DNA from 4 places in the Streptomyces sp. NPDC027663 genome. Region 2 is predicted to be linked to each of the others. Evidence: riboswitches for the same ligand, from Rfam matches in the RefSeq annotation. Region 2 holds a riboswitch; each other region holds the start of a gene.
The links. Region 2 has a riboswitch for cyclic di-AMP ahead of ACZ4SF_RS30045 (M23 family metallopeptidase). Riboswitches for the same ligand answer to the same signal wherever they lie in the genome.

Region 1 (5,165 bases), on a different contig from region 2:
GCGTCGGTGGGCTCGGTGCGCGGAGTGGGCGGCGGAGGCGTTTCCATGACTGCTTTCAGGGTGGCTTTCTCTGGGGTCACTGGTCGGAGGCGTCGGACTTGTCGACGCCGTCCCAGACGTTCGCGTACCAGGGCCGGTGGGCGGCCCCGACGTCGGTACGGGACTGCTTGGCGGCGCCCGGGTCGACGACGACGTACCCGGTCTCGCCGGGCTTCACGTAGTGCAGCCGGCGGCGGATCTGCTGCTCGGCGTAGGCGTCGTCCTGCCAGCGCGCCTTGAGGTCACGCAGCTGTTCGACGCGCTCGCGGGCCTGCCGCTGCTGTCGCTGGAGGTCGGCGATCTCCGCGCGCTGGGAGACGTACTGGCGCATGGGATAGGCGAGGGCGACCACGAGCGAGCACAGCACCAGCGCGAGCAGGGCCGCCCGGCCGGTGAGCCGGGAGCGGCGGGCCTGCCGTCTGGTCTGGGAGCGGTAGACCCGGGCCGCCGTCTGCTCGCCGAGCAGCCGCAGCCTGGTCGCGGTGGAGAAACGGTCCCGGCCGCTCACGGCAGCTCACCCCGCCTCACCACGCCGCTCGGCCCGGTCCTCGGCCGGGGGTCCGGGGGGTGCGCCCCGGGGCAGCACAGCACGGCCATCTGGCTCTCCGCCTCCCCTTTCACACGCGCGTACGTCCCCGGACACGGTACGGGACCGAGTACGGGGACGTACGTACGACTGGCTGAGCCTTACGCCGGGTTGGTTCAGCCCTTGAAGCGCGGGAACGCGCTGCGGCCGGCGTACACCGCCGCGTCGTCGAGGATCTCCTCGATGCGCAGCAGCTGGTTGTACTTGGCGACGCGCTCGGAGCGGGCCGGGGCGCCGGTCTTGATCTGGCCGCAGTTGGTGGCGACGGCCAGGTCGGCGATGGTGACGTCCTCGGTCTCGCCGGAGCGGTGGGACATCATGCACTTGAAGCCGTTGCGCTGGGCCAGCTCGACGGCGTCCAGGGTCTCGGTCAGCGAGCCGATCTGGTTGACCTTGACCAGCAGGGCGTTGGCGGCGCCGTCCTCGATGCCGCGGGCCAGGCGCTCGGGGTTGGTGACGAACAGGTCGTCGCCGACCAGCTGGACCTTGTCGCCGAGCTTGTCGGTGATGACCTTCCAGCCGGCCCAGTCGTCCTCGAACAGCGGGTCCTCGATGGAGACGAGCGGGTAGGCCGCGACCAGCTCCTCGTAGTACTCCGTCATCTCGGCGGCGGAGCGCTCCTTGCCCTCGAAGAGGTACTTGCCGTCCTTGTAGAACTCGGAGGCGGCGACGTCGAGCGCGAGGGCGATCTGCTCGCCGGGGGCGTAGCCGGCTTCCTTGATCGCTTCGAGGATGAGGTCGAGGGCCTCACGGTTGGAGCCCAGGTTCGGGGCGAAGCCGCCCTCGTCGCCGAGGCCGGTGGACAGGCCCTTGCTCTTCAGGACCTTCTTCAGGGTGTGGTAGACCTCGGTGCCCCAGCGCAGGGCCTCGGAGAAGGACTCCGCGCCGATCGGAGCGATCATGAACTCCTGGATGTCCACGTTGGAGTCGGCGTGCGAGCCGCCGTTCAGGATGTTCATCATCGGCACCGGCAGCAGGTGCGCGTTCGGGCCGCCCAGGTAGCGGAAGAGGGGCAGGTCGCTGGCCTCGGAGGCGGCGTGGGCGACGGCGAGCGAGACGCCGAGGATGGCGTTGGCGCCGAGGGAGCCCTTGTTGTCGGTGGCGTCCAGGTCGAACATGGCCTGGTCGATCAGGCGCTGCTCGGTGGCGTCGTAACCGACCAGCTCCGGGCCGATCTGCTCGATGACGGCGAGGACGGCCTTCTCGACGCCCTTGCCCTGGTAGCGGTTCGGGTCGCCGTCGCGGAGCTCGATGGCCTCGAAGGCGCCGGTCGAGGCGCCGGACGGAACGGCGGCACGACCCGTGCTGCCGTCGTCGAGGCCGACCTCGACCTCGACCGTGGGGTTGCCTCGGGAGTCCAGGATTTCCCGGGCTACGACGACGTCGATGGACGGCACGAGCATCTCCTTCTTGGATGTGACGCTGGAAGTGCGGGGCGGTGTGCCTTACGGCTGCGCCTTGCGACTAGAGCCTAACCGTCCCGGGGGCGTCGGCCACCGACCGACCGTCCCGTGGACATGCCGACGGTACCTTTTGTTTTCGGCCGAAACAAAGACCTGTGGCGACGGCACAGAAAAACCCCGCCCCGGTGCGTACGGGGGAACACGCACCGGGGCGGGGAGCCCGTGGGGACGGGGGTGGCCCTCACGAGGCCTGCGATGAGACCCCTGGGGATGTGAGGGCGCTGTGGATCCGCTCGGAACCGGGGGTCACTTCAGGTGGAGCTGCTGACCCGGGTAGATGAGGTTCGCGTCCTCGACGATGTCCTTGTTCAGCTCGAACAGCTTCTGCCAGCCACCCTCGACCTTGTGCTTCGCGGCGATGGTGCTGAGGGTGTCGCCCGCGACGACCTTGTACTCGCCGTCGCCCTTCTTGACCTTCTTGCCGGTCGGGGTGGTGACGGTCTTGCTCTTGCTCGTGGACGCGGCCGGACGCTCGGCGGAGCGGGAGGCGGCCTGCTGGTCGGTGGAGCGGGTGGTGGTGCTGCCCGAGTCCGAGGGGGTGCTCGGGGCGGCACCGCCGTAGGGGGTGCCGGACAGGCCCGTGCCGCAGACCGGCCAGGCGCCCTTGCCCTGGGCCGCGAGGACCTTCTCGGCGATCTCGATCTGCTGCGCCTTGGTGGCCTTGTCGGCGGTGGCGGCGTACTGCGAGCCGCCGTACGCGGCCCAGGTGGAGGCGGAGAACTGCAGACCGCCGTAGTAGCCGTTGCCGGTGTTGATGGACCAGTTGCCGCCGGACTCGCACTGGGCGACCGTGTCCCACTCCGAGGCGGTGGCGGCGGAGGCGTTGCCGGCCGCCATCAGCGGGGCGGCGACGGCGGCGCCGGTGACACCGGCGAGCGTGATGGCGCGGACGGCCTTGGACGGACGACGGTGCTTGCCCTTGCCGGAAAACAGCATGGAACGATCCCCTCACCGACGCCTGCGAGGTGAGCTGTCGGGTTCGGGCCGGTTGAGTTGCCCGGCCGCATCTCCCGCTGTGCGCGAGATGCGGCTTCACCCCGAGCCGGTCCGGCATCAACTGCCGGGCCCGGCACTTACCTTGGGTCCCCCGCTCCTGCCTACGGCGCTTGACGCGACGACTGTTCCCGGGCAACCGCTGGCAGGATTCGGCGTTGCGACTGCCGGGGCTCGTGGTGACGAGCGGCCTTGACCGTAGGCACGCGGTCCGCGGAATTTCAAAGACGATCAGGGCTTCTGAGACTCATCCCACACTTTCGCCAAACCGGACAATAGGGCGTTAAGTGGGGCGTCAACTCCCGCTAATCGCCGTCCGTTTCGTCCCCGACTTCCAGGGTCTGACCGGCGGTGATGTGATTCGGGTCGGCCCCGATGGCCTTCTTGTTGCCGGCGTAGAGCGCGCGCCATCCGCCGTCGACCTCAAGGGAGTCGGCGATGGAGGCGAGGGAGTCGCCGTCGCGGACGGTGTAGGTGTCCGGTTCGCGAGAGGCGTGGCGGCCCGAGGAGGCGGCATTCTGACCGTTTGTCGCGCTTTCGTCCGCACTCGCCCCCCGATGACGTCCGCCACCGCCGAGGGAGCCGGTGTCGACCAGGCTCCAAGAACCGGCGGCCTGCTGGGGGTTGTCCTCGCGGCCGGGTTCCGGAGTGGCCGTGGCGGAGCCGTCGGCCCCCTGCGGGCTTCCCGCGTCCGGCGACGCGGATTTGTCGGACTTGGGCGTGTCGGTCCCGTCGGAGCCGTTCACCTTGCCGTCACCCTCGCCCGGCTTCCCGGCCGGCCGGCCGTCCTTGCCGGACGAAGAGCCGTTGCCGGAGCCGGAGTCGGCATCGGAACCGGCGTCCCCCGAAGGCGACGAACCCGGCAGACCGGACGAGTCGGAGTTGTCAGGGCTGTCGGGGTTTTCGGAACCATCCGAACTGTCAGTCGATCCGGACGGGTCACCCGAACCGTCGGTGTCACCGGACCGGCCGACGCCCGTGTCGACGTCCGCCGAGTCCGAATCCTCGGTCAGGCCCGACAGCAGGGCGCAGGTGGCCCAGGGGGTGGTGCCCTTGTCCGCGAGGATGTTCTCGGCGACGGCGATCTGCTGGGAACGGCTGGCCTGGTCGGCGCTGGCCGCGTACTGGGTCCCGCCGTACGCGGCCCAGTCCGCCTGCGAGATCTGCAGCCCGCCGTAGTACCCGTTGCCGGAGTCCGCGCTCCAGGAGCCGCCGCTCTCGCACTCGGCCACCTTGTCCCACGTGGTGCCGTCGGCCGCGCTGGCGCTGGCGGCGCCGAGGAGCGGGATGGCGATGGCTGAGCCGGTCACCCCGGCCGCGACGAGGAGAGCCGGAGCCTGACGGGGGCGACGGTGTCGACCGTTCCCGGAGAGCATGCAGAGGCCTTTCGAGCGACAGCAGTACCGGCGCGGCGGATGAAGCCCTTCGCCACGCTGATGGGTGAACGTATAGGCAGACGATCACTTGTCACAAGTTCATGCCGCGCAGATCACGTGAAGATCACAGAGTGAATGTCCGTCAGGTTTCCCTGGACGGGCTGTGTTCAGGCGGTGGGCGTGAACTCCACGGGCAGGGTGCGCAGGCCGCGCATGATGAGTCCGCCGCGCCAGCGCAGCTCGTCCGGGTCCACGGCGAGCCGCAGGTCGGGCAGGCGGGTGAGCAGCGTGGCGAGCGCGGTCTGGCCCTCCAGCCGGGCGAGCGGCGCGCCGAGGCAGTAGTGGATGCCGTGGCCGTAGCCGAGGTGCTGGTTGTCGCGGCGGGTGAGGTCGAGCACGTCCGGGCCGGCGAACCGCTCCGGGTCCCGGTCGGCCGCGGCGAGCACGACGAGCACCGGGTCGCCCGGCGCGATGTCCTGCCCGCCGATGGTGAGGGGCTCGGTGGCGAACCGCCAGGTGGCCAGCTCCACCGGGCCGTCGTAGCGCAGCAGTTCCTCCACGCCGGTCTCCAGGAGGTCCCGCTCCCCGCTCGTCACGGACTGCTGCAGGAGCCGGCGCTGCCCGGGATGGGTCAGCAGGGCGTACGTGCCGTTGCCGATGAGGTTGACCGTCGTCTCGAAGCCGGCGAAGAGGAGGATGAAGGCCATC
Region 2 (5,165 bases):
GTCCGCTCCGGGCACGCTCCACGATATGGGAAACTGGTCTAGACAACCCTGAACACCGAAGGGCAGCAACACATGGCTGAGCGCCGCGTCAACGTCGGCTGGGCCGAGGGCCTCCACGCCCGCCCCGCCTCCATCTTCGTCCGAGCCGCCACGGCCGCAGGCGTCCCGGTGACGATCGCCAAGGCCGGGGGCAACCCCGTCAACGCGGCCTCGATGCTGGCCGTCCTGGGCCTGGGTGCCCAGGGTGGCGAGGAGATCGTCCTCGCCTCCGACGCCGAGGGCGCGGACGCCGCCCTGGACCGTCTGGCCAAGCTGGTCTCCGAGGGCCTGGAAGAGCTGCCCGAGACCGTCTGAGCGTCCACCGCACGGAGCGCCGGAGCCGCGTTCGCCTCTCGGGGCGGCGCGGCTCCGGCGTTTGCGCACCCGGCGGAAAAATTGCCGCGCTTTATCCGCGGGCATACTCGGGCCACACCGAATGAATTCCGGCCGCAGCGGAATTAGGGCAGCGGAAAACAAGGCCCCGCGAAATGGCTCTTCTTTGTATACGGCGTGCGTGTTAATGCCGCGGGCTCGACATGTTTACGGCATGTTGCGAAGACCTCACACGTTCCGCGGCGCCGGGAAAACGAAGCCGGTGCGCGCCCGTCGACCGCTCGGTGTGCAGTGCCGTGAGCGCCCGCGCGCGGTCACCGTCCCCGCGCGCCACCGCGTCCACGATCGCCCCGTGCTCCGCCCAGGTCTCGACCGGGCTCAGCGGCGCCTCCACCGCGTACATCCAGGCGATCTTGTGCCGCAACTGGGTGAGCACCGAGGTCAGCGAGGAGCTGCCGCAGGCCTGTGCGAGCGTCTCGTGGAACCAGCCGCCCAGCGAGCGCAGATCATCGCTGTGCCCCCTCCTGGCCCGCTCCTGGCCCAGCCGGACCAGGCCGCGCAGCACCTTCAGATGGGCCTCGGTGCGCCGCTGGGCGGCCCGGGCGGCCCCCAGCGGCTCCAGCAGCATCCGCATCTCCAGCAGGTCGGCGGCCTCCTGCTCGGTCGGCTCGGCCACGCACGCGCCCGCGTGCCGGCGGGTCACCACGAAGCCCTCGGCCTCCAGGGTGCGCAGGGCCTCGCGGACGGGGACCCGCGAGACGCCGTAGCGGCGGGCCAGGACCTCCTCGGTGAGCCGGCCGCCGCGCTCGTGGACACCCGCGACGATGTCGTCCCGGATCGCCGTGCACACCGAGTGCGCCGGAATACGCATGACCGACCTCCGCCTTAATCCCCGTGAAACGTCGACGATGGACGCGTGTTCCGTGACTCTATTGCAATGAGGCGGAATTTCCGACGGCGGCCCCTGATTCATGGATATTTTTTTGGACAGCGCCTCTGACGGGATCCGGCGGAAAACGCGAAAGCCCCGGCTCGGTGAGCCGGGGCTTCGGGCGCTCGCGCGCCGGGCGTCAGATCTGCACGCCGTGCTTGCGGAGGTAGGCCAGCGGGTCGACGTCGGAGCCGTACTCGGAGGTCGTGCGGGCCTCGAAGTGGAGGTGCGGGCCGGTGACGTTGCCGGTCGCGCCGGACAGGCCGATCTGCTGGCCCGGGACGACCTTCTGGCCCACCGTGACACCGATGGAGGACAGGTGGCCGTACTGGGTGTACATGCCGTCGGCCATCCGGATCACGATCTGGTTGCCGTACGCGCCGCCCCAGCCCGCCGAGACGACCGTCCCGGAGCCGACCGCGTGGACGGTCGTACCGCTGGCCGCGTGGAAGTCGATGCCGGTGTGCGAGCCGGAGGACCACAGCGAGCTGCTGGCCTGGTAGGCCGTGGAGACGTAGGACTGCGCGATGGGGGCGGTGAAGGCGTTGAGCCGCTTGCGCTCGGCCTCACGAGCGGCACGGGCCTTGGCCGCGCGTACCTCCTGGGCCCTCTTGGCGGCTGCCTTCGCCGCGGCCTCCTCGGCCGCCTTCTGGTCGGCTGCCTGCTGCTGGGCGGCGGCCTGCGCGTCGATGCGGTCGGCGACGTCGTCACTCACGGTGATGACCGGGGTGAGGCCGGTCTGCTCCGCGGGGCTCTCGGCGGCGAGCGCCGGGGAGGCGGCGAGGGTGCCGACGACGCCGGTGGTCGTGAGGGCCGCGATACCGGCCGCCTGAGCGGTGGTGCGCTTGACCCGGCCGGGCTTGCGGTGCTTCCCGGTGGCGCACATGAACGCCATGTAGTGGCTGGTCCTTTCCTTCCGTCTCGCCTACCGGGTTAGCTGACGGGTTCGGAGCAGGAAGGTCTCCTACGGACTCCCCCGCTCACGCGCGGGCGCCCGATTCACCCCAGGGACGGTGGGTCCCCGGCTCCCCTGGCTCGCGCCGTACGGGGACTCGGCGATGACTGTCCGGTGCCGCGGGTGCGGCGCACTGCCTGACGAACAGCCCCGACGACGCTACGGAACCTGCTTTCAATCCCCAAACGGATCCGGTGTTTTGTAGCGCATCCCACAGGGCAGACAGGCAACCTCCGCCTCAAATCGGGCATCTGGCAACACGAGTGGAACAGCGTGGGGCCCTGACGACCCGTAGGTCGTCAGGGCCCCACGCGCGTATGCCGCTACTCCGCGGCGACGACGGTGACTTCGCCGATACCCAGCGCCTCGACCGGCGCCTTGATCTCGGACGCGTCGCCGACGAGGACGGTCACCAGGCGGTCCACCGGGAAGGCGTTCACGGCGGCCGCGGTGGCCTCCACCGTGCCCGTGGCGGCCAGCTGCTGGTACAGCGTCGCCTGGAAGTCGTCGGGCAGGTGCTGCTCGACCTGGTCGGCCAGCGTGCTCGCGACGGCCGCCGCGGTCTCGTACTTCAGCGGCGCCACGCCCACGAGGTTCTGCACGGCGACATCCCGCTCGGCGTCGGTCAGGCCCTCCGCCGCGAGGGTGCGCAGCACCTTCCACAGGTCCTCCAGCGCGGGACCGGTGTTCGGCGTGTCCACGGAGCCGCTGATGGCGAGCATCGCCGCGCCCGTGCCGTCCGGCGCCGAGCGGAGCACCTGCCCGAAGGCGCGCACGCCGTAGGTGTAGCCCTTCTCCTCGCGCAGGACCCGGTCCAGGCGGGAGGTGAGGGTGCCGCCGAGGCAGTACGTGCCGAGCACCTGGGCGGGCCACACCCGGTCGTGCCGGTCGGGGCCGATCCGGCCGATGAGCAGCTGTGTCTGGACGGCGCCCGGCCGGTCCACGATGACCACGCGCCCGGTGTCGTCCGCGGTCACCGGCGGCACGGGCCGGGGCTCGCCCGGGGTGCCGGTCCAGGCGCCCAGGGTGTCGGTGAGCAGCGCGTCCAGGTCGGTGCCGGTCAGGTCGCCGACGACGACCACGGTGGCCGTGGCGGGCCGCACATGGCGGTCGTAGAAGGCGCGCACGGCCGCGGCGTCGATCTTCTCGACCGTCTCCTCGGTGCCCTGCCGCGGGCGGGACATGCGCGAGGCCGCCGGGAACAGCTCCTTGGAGAGTTCCTTGCCGGCGCGGCGGGTGGGGTTGGCCAGCTCGTGCGGAATCTCGTCCAGGCGGTTGCGGACCAGCCGCTCGACCTCGCTCTCGGCGAAGGCGGGCGCGCGCAGGGCGTCGGCGAGCAGGCCGAGACCCTTGGCCAGGCGGGAGGCGGGGACCTCCAGGCCGAGCCGGACGCCGGGGTGGTCGGCGTGCGCGTCGAGCGTGGCGCCCGCGCGTTCCAGCTCGGCCGCGAACTCCTCGGCCGAGTGCTGGTCGGTGCCCTCCGAAAAGGCCCGCGCCATGATCGTGGCGACACCGTCCAGGCCGGCCGGCTCGGCGTCCAGCGGCGCGTCCAGCAGCACCTCCACGGCGACGACCTGCTGGCCGGGGCGGTGACAGCGCAGCACGGTCAGGCCGTTGCCCAGCGTGCCGCGCTCGGGGGCGGGGAACGCCCAGGGCTTGGCCTCGCCCGGCTGCGGCTGGGGGTGGAAGTCCATGGTGGCGAGCTCGGTCACTTGGCCGTCTCCTCGTTCTCGTCGTGGCCCGCCTCTACGGTCGCTTCCGTCTCCGGGTCCTCGGGCACGTCCGCGTCCTCTACGGTCTCCGGGGACTTCGGCTCGTAGACGAGGACCGCGCGGTTGTCGGGCCGCAGGCGGGCCTTGGCGACCTCCTGGACCTCCTCGGGGGTCACCTCGAGGACGCGCTTGACGGCGGTGAGGGCGAGCTGCGGGTCGCCGAACAGGACCGCGTACCGGCACAGTTCGTCGGCGCGGCCGGCGACCGTGCCGAGCCGGTCCAGCCACTCGCGCTCCAGCTGGGCCTGGGCACGCTCCATCTCCTCGGGCGTGGGGCCCTCCGCGGCGAACCGGGCCAGCTCCTCGTCGATGGCGGCCTCGATGACCGGCACCTCGACGTCACCGGAGGTCTTCACGTCCAGCCAGCCCATGGAGGGGGCGCCGGCCAGGCGCAGCAGGCCGAAGCCGGCCGCGACGGCCGTACGGTCGCGGCGCACCAGGCGGTTGTACAGGCGTGAGGACTCGCCGCCGCCGAGGACGGTCAGGGCGAGGTCGGCCGCGTCCGCCTCGCGCGTGCCGTCGTGCGGGAGCCGGTAGGCGGCCATCAGGGCGCGCGCCGGCACCTCCTCCACGACCACCTCGCGCAGCTGCTCGCCGATGGTCACCGGCAGGGAGCCGTCGCGGGGCCGGGGCTTGCCGTCGTGGGACCGGATCGACCCGAAGTACCTCTCGATCCAGGCGAGTGTCTGCTGGGGGTCGATGTCGCCGACCACCGAGAGCACCGCGTTGTTCGGGGCGTAGTAGGTACGGAAGAACTGGCGGGCGTCCTCCAGGGTGGCCGCGTCCAGGTCCGCCATCGAGCCGATCGGCGTGTGGTGGTAGGGGTGGCCCTCCGGGTAGGAGAGGGCGGTCAGCCTCTCGAAGGCGGTGCCGTAGGGCACGTTGTCGTAGCGCTGGCGGCGCTCGTTCTTGACGACGTCCCGCTGGTTCTCCATGGACTCCTCGTCCAGGGCGGCCAGCAGGGAGCCCATGCGGTCGGCCTCCAGCCAGAGGGCCAGCTCCAGCTGATGCGCGGGCATGGTCTCGAAGTAGTTGGTGCGCTCGAAGCTGGTGGTGCCGTTGAGCGAGCCGCCGGCGCCCTGCACCAGCTCGAAGTGCCCGTTGCCCTTGACCTGCGCCGACCCCTGGAACATCA
Region 3 (5,165 bases), on a different contig from region 2:
TCCTGGGAGGCGACGAACTTCGGCATCTCCGAGGAGCAGCAGGCCGTCCTCGCCCGGCGCGCCGCGGAGATCGGCGTCGAGCTGTTCGTGGTGGACGACGGCTGGTTCGGCGCCCGTACCAGCGACCGGGCCGGCCTCGGCGACTGGACGCCCAACCCGGACCGCTTCCCGCACGGCCTGGGGCCCCTCGCCGACCAGGTGCACGGCCTCGGCATGCAGTTCGGCATCTGGGTCGAGCCGGAGATGGTCAACCCGGACAGCGATCTCTACCGGTCCCATCCCGACTGGGTGCAGTACCAAACGGGACGCAAGCGGACAGAACTGCGCAATCAACTCGTCCTCAACCTCGCCCGCGAGGACGTCCGGGAATATCTCTGGGACCGGCTGGACGCCCTGCTGTCCAGCGCCCCCATCGACTACGTGAAGTGGGATTTCAACCGCTGCTTCACCGACGCCGGCTGGCCGGGGGACCCGTATCCGCAGCGCCTGTGGGTGGACCACGTGCACGCCCTGTACGGCCTGCTGGACCGGTTGCGCGCGGCCCATCCGGGGGTCGCCTTCGAGTCCTGCTCGGGCGGTGGCGGCCGGATCGACCTGGGAGTGCTGAGCCGTACCGACGAGGTGTGGACCTCCGACAACACCGACCCGCTCGACCGGCTGGCCATCCAGCACGGCTTCACCCAGATCCACCCCGCGCGCGTGATGTCCGCCTGGGTCACCGACAGTCCGAACACCCAGCTCAACGGGCGGGTCAGCTCGCTGCGCTTCCGGTTCGTCAGTGCCATGGCGGGCGTCCTCGGCGTCGGCGGCGACCTCACCGAGTGGACCGACGCGGAACTGGCGGAGGCCCGGCACTGGGTGGAGCTGTACAAGGAGATCCGCCCCGTCGTGCAGCGCGGCGACTTGTACCGGCTGCGCCCTCCGACGGGTGGCCTGAGCGCCGTCCAGTACGTACTCGGCGAGGAGACCGTGGTCCTGGCGTGGCTGCAGGCGCAGAGCTACGGCGAACCGGTGCCGGCGGTGCGGCTGCGCGGACTCGATGCGACGGCATCGTACGAATGCCGCGAAACAGGCGAAATTCACAGAGGGGCGGTGCTGCTGCACCACGGGCTGTGCACCGGACTCACGGGCGACCTGGATGCGACGGTTCTCCGTCTGCGCCGCATCTGAGCTTTCTGTCCGAATTAGCGGTCTTCATCACAACTCGCTGTGGAATAAGGGGTCATGGTGGCACGTGGCGTGAGGAGGGTCATATCCGTGACCGTGAGTGGCGCGTCATGTCCATGCAATAGCGGCGCCGAAAAGGGAAATCGAAGGCTGAAGGAGGCGGGAATTCACGGAGGGTGACCATGAATTCCCGTATCCGATCACCCGAAACCCGAACAAGCGGAACCGGCTGCTTGTTTCCGTGTGTTCGGCTCGCTTACGTTCGCCACCAATCCGGACGGAATGCCGAATCCTGCCGCCGCCCGGAGTCCCCACACACTTGACCCGTGTACGGCAGGAGCGGGGGACCCATCAGGTACGACTGCCTGTCCCGGTCTCCGCGACAGGCTAGGGGTGAAGCCGTGCAGCGCGCGGCCGGGCAGCTCCAGTCCGAACCCGACAGCTGACCTCGCAGGCGCCGGAGAGGAATTGCGCCATGCCCGCCAAGGGTAAGCACCGACGCCCCAAGACCCAGCGTTTTTCCCGCTCCGTCGCCGTCGCCGGAACCGGCGGCGCCGCACTGGCCCTCCCGCTCTTCGGGGCCGCCGGAGCGCACGCCGCGACCCCCGCGCAGCCCGTTTCCGGAAAGGCCGTGCAGTCCGTTCCGAACACGGTGAAGAAGGCCCCCGCACAGCCGGATTCGAGCGTGCGCACCTACACCGTGCGGAGCGGTGACTGCCTCTCGAAGATCGCCGACGAGCAGCACGTCGCCGGTGGCTGGCACCGGCTGTACGACGACAACCGCCAGACCGTCGGCGCCGACCCCTCGCTGATCCGCCCGGGCCTGAAGCTCAGCGTCGGCAAGAAGGCCGCGCAGCCCCGCACCGAGTCCGCCGCCCCGCAGCACACCTCGGCCGCTGCGAAGCCCGCCCGGTCCGCCGCCTCCCAGCCCGCCCAGCCGCCCGCCTCCGCCGCCCCGCAGGCGAAGGCCACCGGCTACACCCTCCCGGTCGCCGGTGCCACCATCGGCACCGCCTACCACACGGCCGGCAGCATGTGGTCCAGCGGCTACCACACCGGTGTCGACTTCGTCGTCCCGACGGGCACCTCCCTCAAGGCCGTCGCCGCGGGCACCGTCGTCTCCGCCGGCTGGGGCGGCGCGTACGGCAACCAGGTCGTCATCAAGCTCGACGACGGCTACTACGCCCAGTACGGCCACCTGTCGCAGCTCTCCGTCTCGGCCGGCCAGAGGGTGACCGCGGGCCAGCAGGTCGGCCTCTCCGGCGCCACCGGCAACGTGACCGGCCCGCACCTGCACTTCGAGATCCGCACCACGCCCGACTACGGCTCCGACATCGACCCGGTCGGCTACCTTCGCCAGCACGGCGTCCCCGTCGGCTGAGCGGCGCCCCGCGCGAACACCACCTGCCTGACACGCCAGCGAAGGCCGGACCCCCGACCCCCGGGTCCGGCCTTCGGTATTCCCTGATTGGCAAATTATTTAAGAGTGTCTCATCTCACCGTTCGTCAACCCCGGCCTACGGTCGCGTAGGTCACATCCGAAGGTGAATCATGGTCCGACGTGGCAGACGATTCGAAGAATGACAACAGATCAGTGATCGGGTCGTACGTGGCGGTGGGGGACAGCTTCACCGAGGGCGTCGGCGACCACGGTCCCGACGGGGCGTTCGTAGGGTGGGCCGACCGTTTCGCGGTGCTGCTCGCCGACCGGCGTCCCGAGGGCGACTTCCAGTACACCAACCTCGCCGTACGCGGAAAGCTGCTGGACCAGATCGTGGCCGACCAGGTCCCCAAGGCCGCCGAACTGGCCCCGGACCTGGTCTCCTTCTGTGCCGGCGGCAACGACATCATCCGCCCGGGCACCGACCCGGACGAGGTGGCCGAGCGGTTCGAGCGTGCCGTGGCCAGGCTGACCGAGGCTGCCGGCACGGTGATGGTGACGACCGGTTTCGACACCCGGGGCGTCCCCCTGCTCAAGCACCTGCGGGGCAAGATCGCGACCTACAACGGGCACGTCCGCGCCATCGCCGACCGGTACGGCTGCCCCGTGCTCGACCTGTGGTCCCTGAAGTCCGTGCAGGACCGCCGGGCCTGGGACAGCGACCGGCTGCACCTCTCGCCCGAGGGGCACACGCGCGTGGCGCTCCGGGCCGGGCAGGTCCTCGCCCTCGACGTCCCGGCCGACCCCGAGCAGGCGTGGCCCCCGCTGCCTCCCCGGGGCACCCTGGAGGTCCGCCGCGACGACGTCCAGTGGGCGCGTGAGTACCTCGTCCCGTGGATCGGGCGGCGGCTGCGCGGCGAGTCCTCGGGGGACCATGTGACCGCGAAGGGCCATCTGTCGCCGGACGACATCAAGATGCGGATCGCGTCGGTCGCCTGACGCTTCCCGGCCGTGCCCCGGACCGCCGTAGGCGCGGGCCGGGGCACGGTGGCGTGCACGGTGGGGCGCGGTGCCCCCGCGTCCCGTGGGGTCCGGCCGTGGGTGCGGGTGGGGGGACACGCGGTCGCGGCCCGGAAAGGGGGGCGGGACCGGCAGCGGGCCGGGGGGCGCGGTGCGCGGACGCCCCGGCGGTTCGCTCACCGCTCCCGTTCGGTCAACCCATGCCGGTCCAGGCCCAGTTCCCGGGCCAGGGCGTCGTCCACCCACTCCTGGGCCCGGGACCGCGGCACTCCGCCCGGGTACGACGTCAGCTGCACGGCCAGCCCGTCCAGCAGCGCGGTCAGCCGCAGCGCCGCACCGGCCGGGTCCGGGCAGACGAACTCGCCGGCCGCCACGCCCTCGGCGATGACCTCCGTGATCGCCGCCTTCCACTGCTTGTCCAGATCCCGGGTGACTTCGCGCAGGGCGGGCTCGCGCAGGGCCACCGCCCAGCCCTCGATCCACAGCCGCCACCCCTTGGCCTGTCCGGTCGGCGCGTACCAGCGCACCGCGGACCGCAGCCGGCGCAGCGCCGACGTCCGCCGGTCCAGCAGCTTGCGCAGATGCGCGAGATCGTCCTTGGCCGCGAAGGTGAACGCTGCGGCGACCAGCTTCTCCTTCGTGGAGAAGTGGTACAGCACCAGCGCGTTGCTCACACCGAGGGCCGCGGCCACGTCGGCGATCCTCACCGCCGCAACGCCCCGCACCTCGATCTGCTCGATGGCAGCCCGCAGCAGCTCCTCCCGCCGCTCCGCCACGCTCAACCGCACTCTCGCCACGCGGTCACCCTAGTCGCTGCCGCCGGTGCCGCCTAAGTCGTCGGTCCGCCCCGGTTCGGCCGCGGACGCGCGAGAGCGGGGAACAGTGCCCCGCACCGTGGACGTCCGGGCGGTCCGGTCGGGCGAGGGTGCCGCTCGGCCGGGACAGCCGTACGACCGGGACGGCCCCTGTCACCGGTACCACCCGAACCGCTCCGCGATCACCGGCAGCCGGTCGGTCACCAGAGCGTGCGCGGCCGCGCGCGGGGTCGTGCCGTCGGCCGCCGCGCGGTCGAGCATCAGGCCGACCAGGGCGCGCATCGAACGCCGGATGCGGGCGAACGCCTCGTCGGCGTCGGCACCGATGTCGCCGAACAGGGTCCACCACCACCAGGCGTTCGTCCCGGAGTTGACCACCACGTCCGGCAGTACGGTCACCCCGCGCGCGGCCAGCAGCGCCTCCGCCTCGGGCATGACAGGCATGTTGGCGGCCTCGACGATCCAGCGGGCACCGATCCGCTCCTGGTTCGTGGTGTCGACGGCGTACGACACGGCCGCCGGCACCAGCACCTCCGCGTCCACGGACAGCCAGGCGTCGCCGGGCAGTTCGCGGTCGCTGGGGCGCAGCACCCCGCGGTCGACGGTGCCGTAGCCGTCCCGCGCGGCCAGCAGCGCCTCGACGTCGAGCCCGGCCGGGTTGGCGATGGTGCCCTTGACGTCGGCGACGGCCACCACCGTCAGGCCCGCGCGCGCGAGGAAGCGCGCGGTGGCTCCGCCCATCGTGCCCAGACCCTGCACCGCGATCCGGGTGCCCGGGTGCG
Region 4 (5,165 bases), on a different contig from region 2:
GGGGGAGGACGCTAGGCCGGACGGTGACGGGTTGGTAACGCGCTGTCCGAAATTGGTTACGACAGGTCATGGTGTGACCGTAAGTGATCCCTCCGTAGGGCCCGAGTCGTCTTCTTCACGCAGCGTGATGATCGAGCCGCGGAAAGCGGACCAGGCGGGGGTGATCGGGTGCTATGGAGCGCATATATGCAAGGTCTGCCGAGCGTTTTCGCGCCGCCGCCGCCCCTGAGGGCGGGCCCGGTGCGGGGAGCCGTGGCGCCCCCTGGCTAGGCTCCGGCCCCATGGACGTACTCATCCATCTCTTCGTCGGCCTGCACATCGTCGGTATCGCCGCGCTGCTCGGCGGCTTCCTCACCCAGATGAAGGCGATGGGCCAGGGCACGGCCCGGTTCGTGCCCGGGATGCTGCACGGCGCGCTGACCATGCTGGTCACCGGCGTGGCGCTCGTCGGCCTCAATCAGGCCGACGACCACCACGTCAACAACATCAAGATCGGCGTGAAGCTGGCTCTGCTGATCGTGATCCTCGCGCTGGTCTACGTGAAGCGCGACGAGGAGCGGATCGACAAGGGCCTCTTCGGGCTCGTCGGCCTGCTGACCACGGCGAACATCTTCATCGCCGTCCTCTGGACCTGATCTCCGGCCGGACCTGATCTCCGGTCGAACCTGATCTCCCGGGCGGGCGATCTCGGGGCGGCGGGATCAGCCCGGCCGCACCACGCAGCGCACGGCCGACCCGTCGGTGCGGGAGACCGGTTCCTCACGCACGTACGCGCCCGGCCTGGGAGCGTGGATCATCATGCCGTCGCCCGTGCACAGCCCTACATGGTCTGCGTCGTCGTGGAAGAACACGAGGTCGCCGGGGCGCGCCTCGGCAGGCGGGACCGTGGTTCCTGCTTCGGCCTGATCGCGGGCGCTGCGCGGAAGGGTGACACCGGCCGACTTCCAGGCGGCCTGGGTCAGCCCCGAGCAGTCGTAGGAACCGGGGCCGGCGGCGCCCCACACGCACGGCTTGCCGAGCTGCTCCCGGGCGAAGGCGACGGCTTTCCGGGCCTTGGTCGTCGTGTCCGTGCCGGATGTGACCGTCGCAACGGACGCGATCGACGCGGATGTGACCGGAGCGGACGTGATCGACGGGGATGTGACCGACGCGACGGACGTCACCGGTGCGGTGGATGTGACTGAGGCGCCATACATGTCAGGTGCGACAGGTGCGACAGGTGCGACAGACGCGCTAGGTGCGGCAGGCGTGACGGACTGCGCGGCGCTCTGCGCGGTCCGCTGCGACAGCAGCACGCGCGCGTGGGCGAGCTTTTTCTGCACCGCCGCCTTGGCGGTCTTCGGGTCCCTCGCGGCGGCCTCCGGCACGCTGTCCGCGGGCGGGACGACGGCCCTCTCCTGGGCGGACGGCAGGAGGGACGCGTTCCGGACGGACGCGGCGACGGCCGCCTTCCGCGCGGACGGTACCGCCTCCATGCCTCGTGCGGGCGTTACGGCGCCCCTGCCCTGTGCGGGCGTTACGGCGTCCCTGCCTCGTGCGGGCGGTACGGCATCCACACTCCGTCTCGGGGGTGCGACGCTCGTGCCCCGGGCGGGCGTCGCCGCGGCTGTGTCCCGGGCCCCCTCGGGGCCGCGCTGGGCCGGAACGGCGCGGGGCTGGGCCGCGGCGCGGCGGGCCACCTCGTCCCGGAGCCGCTGAAGACTGTCGCCGTGTCGCCGGGGTGCGTCCGCGGGACGCTCCTCGGCCCCGGCGGCGGACCGCTCCCTGCTTGCGGCGGCGGAACGCTCCCTGGCGGTGCCGGCGAAACGCTCCCTGGTCGTGCCGGACGTCTCGGTCGCCGATTCCGCCCGGCGGTACAGATCGTCGATCTTCCGCTCGATCTCCTCCGGGCTCGGCCTGCCGTGACCGGTTTCGGGAGCGGCCTGCGCGGACTGGGAGAGGACGGCCACGGAGGTGAGGGCGGCGGTGGCGAGAGCGGGGGTGCGAATGCCCGTCCCCGGGGTTCCGCCGGGGCGCGGCTTGCGGTGCGACGCCAAGGGAGGCGACTCCTTCCTTGCTGCCGCCTACCGGGTTAGCTGTCGGGTTCGGGCGGACGGAAGGGTTGCCCTACGGCGTCGTCCCGGGCGGGAGTCGGCCGATTCACCCCAGGATCGGTGGGTCCCCGGCTCCGGGCACCACGCAGAGGGCGCACCGGACTCGGCGGAGGCCGCGCGGCCCGGCGACGTTCGCCGGAGAGGGGTCGTGCGGCCTGACGGCAACCTAGCCAACTGGTGTGTCTTCTGTGAAGGTTGGTGTGCGGTTTGTCCGATACATTTCCGTGACCTGATGGCTGGTTCACGCCCGCGTGACCAGGCGCTTCCGTTGTGTGAGCGGTCGGCGGACGCTTTCGACGCGAAGAGCGACCGCTCACCACGCGGGCCATGTTCCGGGGACGGCAACCGGTTGTCGGTGGGGCGGCCTAGACTCGTAGAGCGATGAGCAGCCTCTTTGACGACAGCTTCCTGGCGGACCTCCAGCCCCCTCGCGGGCACGAGGAGGAGCAGCCGCCACCCGAGGACGATCACGCTCCGGAGCCGCTTCCGGACGATCTGTTCGGCGGGAAGTTCGATGTGCCGCCGGACCGTGACGCGTACTACCGCGACGGCGCCCCGCGCCCCGTGATCGACGCGGCGGCGCTCCTGGAGGGACTGAACGACAACCAGCGCGCCGCGGTCGTGCACGCCGGTTCGCCGCTGCTCATCGTCGCCGGCGCCGGCTCCGGCAAGACCCGTGTGCTCACCCACCGCATCGCCCACCTACTCGCCGAGCGGAACGTGCACCCGGGCCAGATCCTCGCGATCACCTTCACCAACAAGGCCGCGGGCGAGATGAAGGAGCGCGTGGAGCAGCTCGTCGGCCCGCGCGCGAACGCGATGTGGGTGATGACCTTCCACAGCGCGTGCGTGCGGATCCTGCGCCGCGAGTCGAAGAAGCTGGGCTTCACGTCGTCGTTCTCGATCTACGACGCCGCCGACAGCAAGCGCCTGATGGCCCTCGTCTGCCGCGACCTGGACCTGGATCCCAAGCGCTTCCCGCCCAAGTCCTTCAGCGCCAAGATCAGCAACCTCAAGAACGAGCTGATCGACGAGGAGGACTTCGCCGCGCAGGCCACCGACGGCTTCGAGAAGACGCTGGCGCAGGCCTACGCCCTGTACCAGTCGCGGTTGCGCGAGGCGAACGCGCTGGACTTCGACGACCTGATCATGACGACGGTCAACCTGCTGCGCGCCTTCCCGGACGTCGCCGAGCACTACCGGCGCCGCTTCCGGCACGTCCTGGTCGACGAGTACCAGGACACCAACCACGCCCAGTACGCCCTCGTCCGCGAGCTGGTCGGGACGGGCGAGCGCGCCGGCGAGGCCGACACCCCGCCCGGCGAGTACGACGTCCCGCCCGCCGAACTGTGCGTGGTCGGTGACGCGGACCAGTCGATCTACGCCTTCCGGGGCGCGACGATCCGCAACATCCTCCAGTTCGAGGAGGACTACCCGAACGCGACGACGATCCTGCTGGAGCAGAACTACCGCTCCACGCAGACCATCCTGTCCGCCGCCAACGCGGTCATCGAGCGCAACGAGTCCCGCCGCCCGAAGAACCTGTGGACCAACGCCGGGCAGGGCGCACGGATCACCGGTTACGTCGCCGACACCGAGCACGACGAGGCCCAGTTCGTCGCCGACGAGATAGACCGCCTCACGGACGCGCGCGAGGCGAAGGCCGGGGACGTCGCCGTCTTCTACCGCACCAACGCCCAGTCCCGTGTCTTCGAAGAGGTCTTCATCCGCGTCGGCCTGCCCTACAAGGTCGTCGGCGGCGTCCGCTTCTACGAGCGCAAAGAGGTCCGGGACGTCCTGGCCTATCTGCGCGTCCTCGCCAACCCCGAGGACTCGGTGCCGCTGCGCCGCATCCTCAACGTGCCCAAGCGGGGCATCGGCGAGCGCGCGGAGGCGATGATCGATGCCCTCGCCCAGCGCGAGAAGATCAGCTTCCCGCAGGCTCTGAAGCGCGTGGACGAGGCGTACGGCATGGCCGCGCGCTCCACCAACGCGGTCAAGCGGTTCAACACGCTGATGGAGGACCTGCGCACGATCGTGGAGTCCGGCGCCGGCCCCGCGACCGTCCTGGAGGCGATCCTCGAGCGCACGGGCTATCTGGCCGAGCTGCAGGCCTCCACCGACCCGCAGGACGAGACCCGCATCGAGAACCTCCAGGAACTCGCCGCCGTGGCTCTGGAGTTCGAGCAGGAGCGCGGTGAGGGAGCCGGGACACCGGGGGCTGCCGCCCCGGGCGGCACGCTTGCCGACTTCCTGGAGCAGGTCGCCCTGGTCGCCGACTCCGACCAGATCCCGGACGAGGAGGACGGCGACGGCGTCATCACGCTGATGACCCTCCACACCGCCAAGGGCCTGGAGTTCCCGGTGGTGTTCCTGACCGGCATGGAGGACGGCGTCTTCCCGCACATGCGCGCCCTCGGCCAGACCAAGGAGCTGGAGGAGGAGCGGCGCCTGGCCTACGTCGGCATCACGCGCGCGCGGGAGCGGCTGTACCTGACGCGGTCGGCGATGCGCAGCGCCTGGGGCCAGCCCTCGTACAACCCGCCCTCCCGCTTCCTGGAGGAGATTCCGCCCACCCACATGGAGTGGAAGCGGACGGGAGCGGCGGCGCCCGTGTCCTCCGGCCCGGCGTCCGGGATCACGGCCTCGCTGTCCTCGACGCGTTCGCGCTCCTCGGCATCGGGCGCATCCGGGTTCGCCACGCGGCGTACGGCGGAGAAGCCGGTGGTCGCGCTGGCCGTCGGCGACCGGGTCACCCACGACCAGTTCGGGCTCGGCACGGTCGTCGCGGTGAAGGGCACGGGCGCGAACGCGGAGGCGACGGTCGACTTCGGGGACACCAAGCCGAAGCGGCTGCTGCTGCGGTACGCACCGGTGGAGAAGCTGTAGCCGCTGGAGTCCGGGGGCGAAAGCCCCCACTCCTGCGCGGGGTCGAGCCCGCTTCCCTGCGGGGTCGGGTTCCGGTCCTACGTGGGCTCGGGTTGCGGTCCTACGTGGGCTCGGGGTGCGGTCCTACGTGGGGTCGAGACCGTGGCTGCGCAGCCACGGCAGCGGGTCTATGGCCGACCCGCC

Region 1: linked by a shared signal. The riboswitch ahead of ACZ4SF_RS19920 (transglycosylase family protein) and the one ahead of ACZ4SF_RS30045 (M23 family metallopeptidase) in region 2 are both predicted to bind cyclic di-AMP.
Region 3: linked by a shared signal. The riboswitch ahead of ACZ4SF_RS11065 (M23 family metallopeptidase) and the one ahead of ACZ4SF_RS30045 (M23 family metallopeptidase) in region 2 are both predicted to bind cyclic di-AMP.
Region 4: linked by a shared signal. The riboswitch ahead of ACZ4SF_RS07850 (C40 family peptidase) and the one ahead of ACZ4SF_RS30045 (M23 family metallopeptidase) in region 2 are both predicted to bind cyclic di-AMP.

Annotation. Positions count from the first base shown of each region.
Region 1 covers NZ_JBVHSK010000006.1:467,977-473,141, reverse strand. The annotation lists gene ACZ4SF_RS19935 (DUF501 domain-containing protein) at 1-47, opposite strand, end outside; gene ACZ4SF_RS19930 (FtsB family cell division protein) at 77-547, opposite strand; gene eno (phosphopyruvate hydratase) at 742-2,028, opposite strand; gene ACZ4SF_RS19920 (transglycosylase family protein) at 2,335-3,024, opposite strand; cyclic di-AMP (ydaO/yuaA leader) riboswitch at 3,029-3,203, opposite strand; gene ACZ4SF_RS19915 (transglycosylase family protein) at 3,387-4,457, opposite strand; gene ACZ4SF_RS19910 (cytochrome P450 family protein) at 4,625-5,165, opposite strand, start outside.
Region 2 covers NZ_JBVHSK010000014.1:122,987-128,151, reverse strand. The annotation lists gene ACZ4SF_RS30055 (HPr family phosphocarrier protein) at 73-354, shown strand; gene ACZ4SF_RS30050 (GntR family transcriptional regulator) at 557-1,243, opposite strand; gene ACZ4SF_RS30045 (M23 family metallopeptidase) at 1,443-2,198, opposite strand; cyclic di-AMP (ydaO/yuaA leader) riboswitch at 2,212-2,371, opposite strand; gene ACZ4SF_RS30040 (M16 family metallopeptidase) at 2,582-3,970, opposite strand; gene ACZ4SF_RS30035 (M16 family metallopeptidase) at 3,967-5,165, opposite strand, start outside.
Region 3 covers NZ_JBVHSK010000003.1:384,222-389,386, reverse strand. The annotation lists gene ACZ4SF_RS11070 (alpha-galactosidase) at 1-1,170, shown strand, start outside; cyclic di-AMP (ydaO/yuaA leader) riboswitch at 1,474-1,639, shown strand; gene ACZ4SF_RS11065 (M23 family metallopeptidase) at 1,643-2,548, shown strand; gene ACZ4SF_RS11060 (SGNH/GDSL hydrolase family protein) at 2,762-3,547, shown strand; gene ACZ4SF_RS11055 (TetR/AcrR family transcriptional regulator) at 3,745-4,365, opposite strand; gene ACZ4SF_RS11050 (glutamate dehydrogenase) at 4,537-5,165, opposite strand, start outside.
Region 4 covers NZ_JBVHSK010000002.1:661,257-666,421, reverse strand. The annotation lists gene ACZ4SF_RS07855 (hypothetical protein) at 282-635, shown strand; gene ACZ4SF_RS07850 (C40 family peptidase) at 702-2,036, opposite strand; cyclic di-AMP (ydaO/yuaA leader) riboswitch at 2,045-2,198, opposite strand; gene pcrA (DNA helicase PcrA) at 2,475-4,982, shown strand; gene ACZ4SF_RS07840 (M23 family metallopeptidase) at 5,106-5,165, opposite strand, start outside.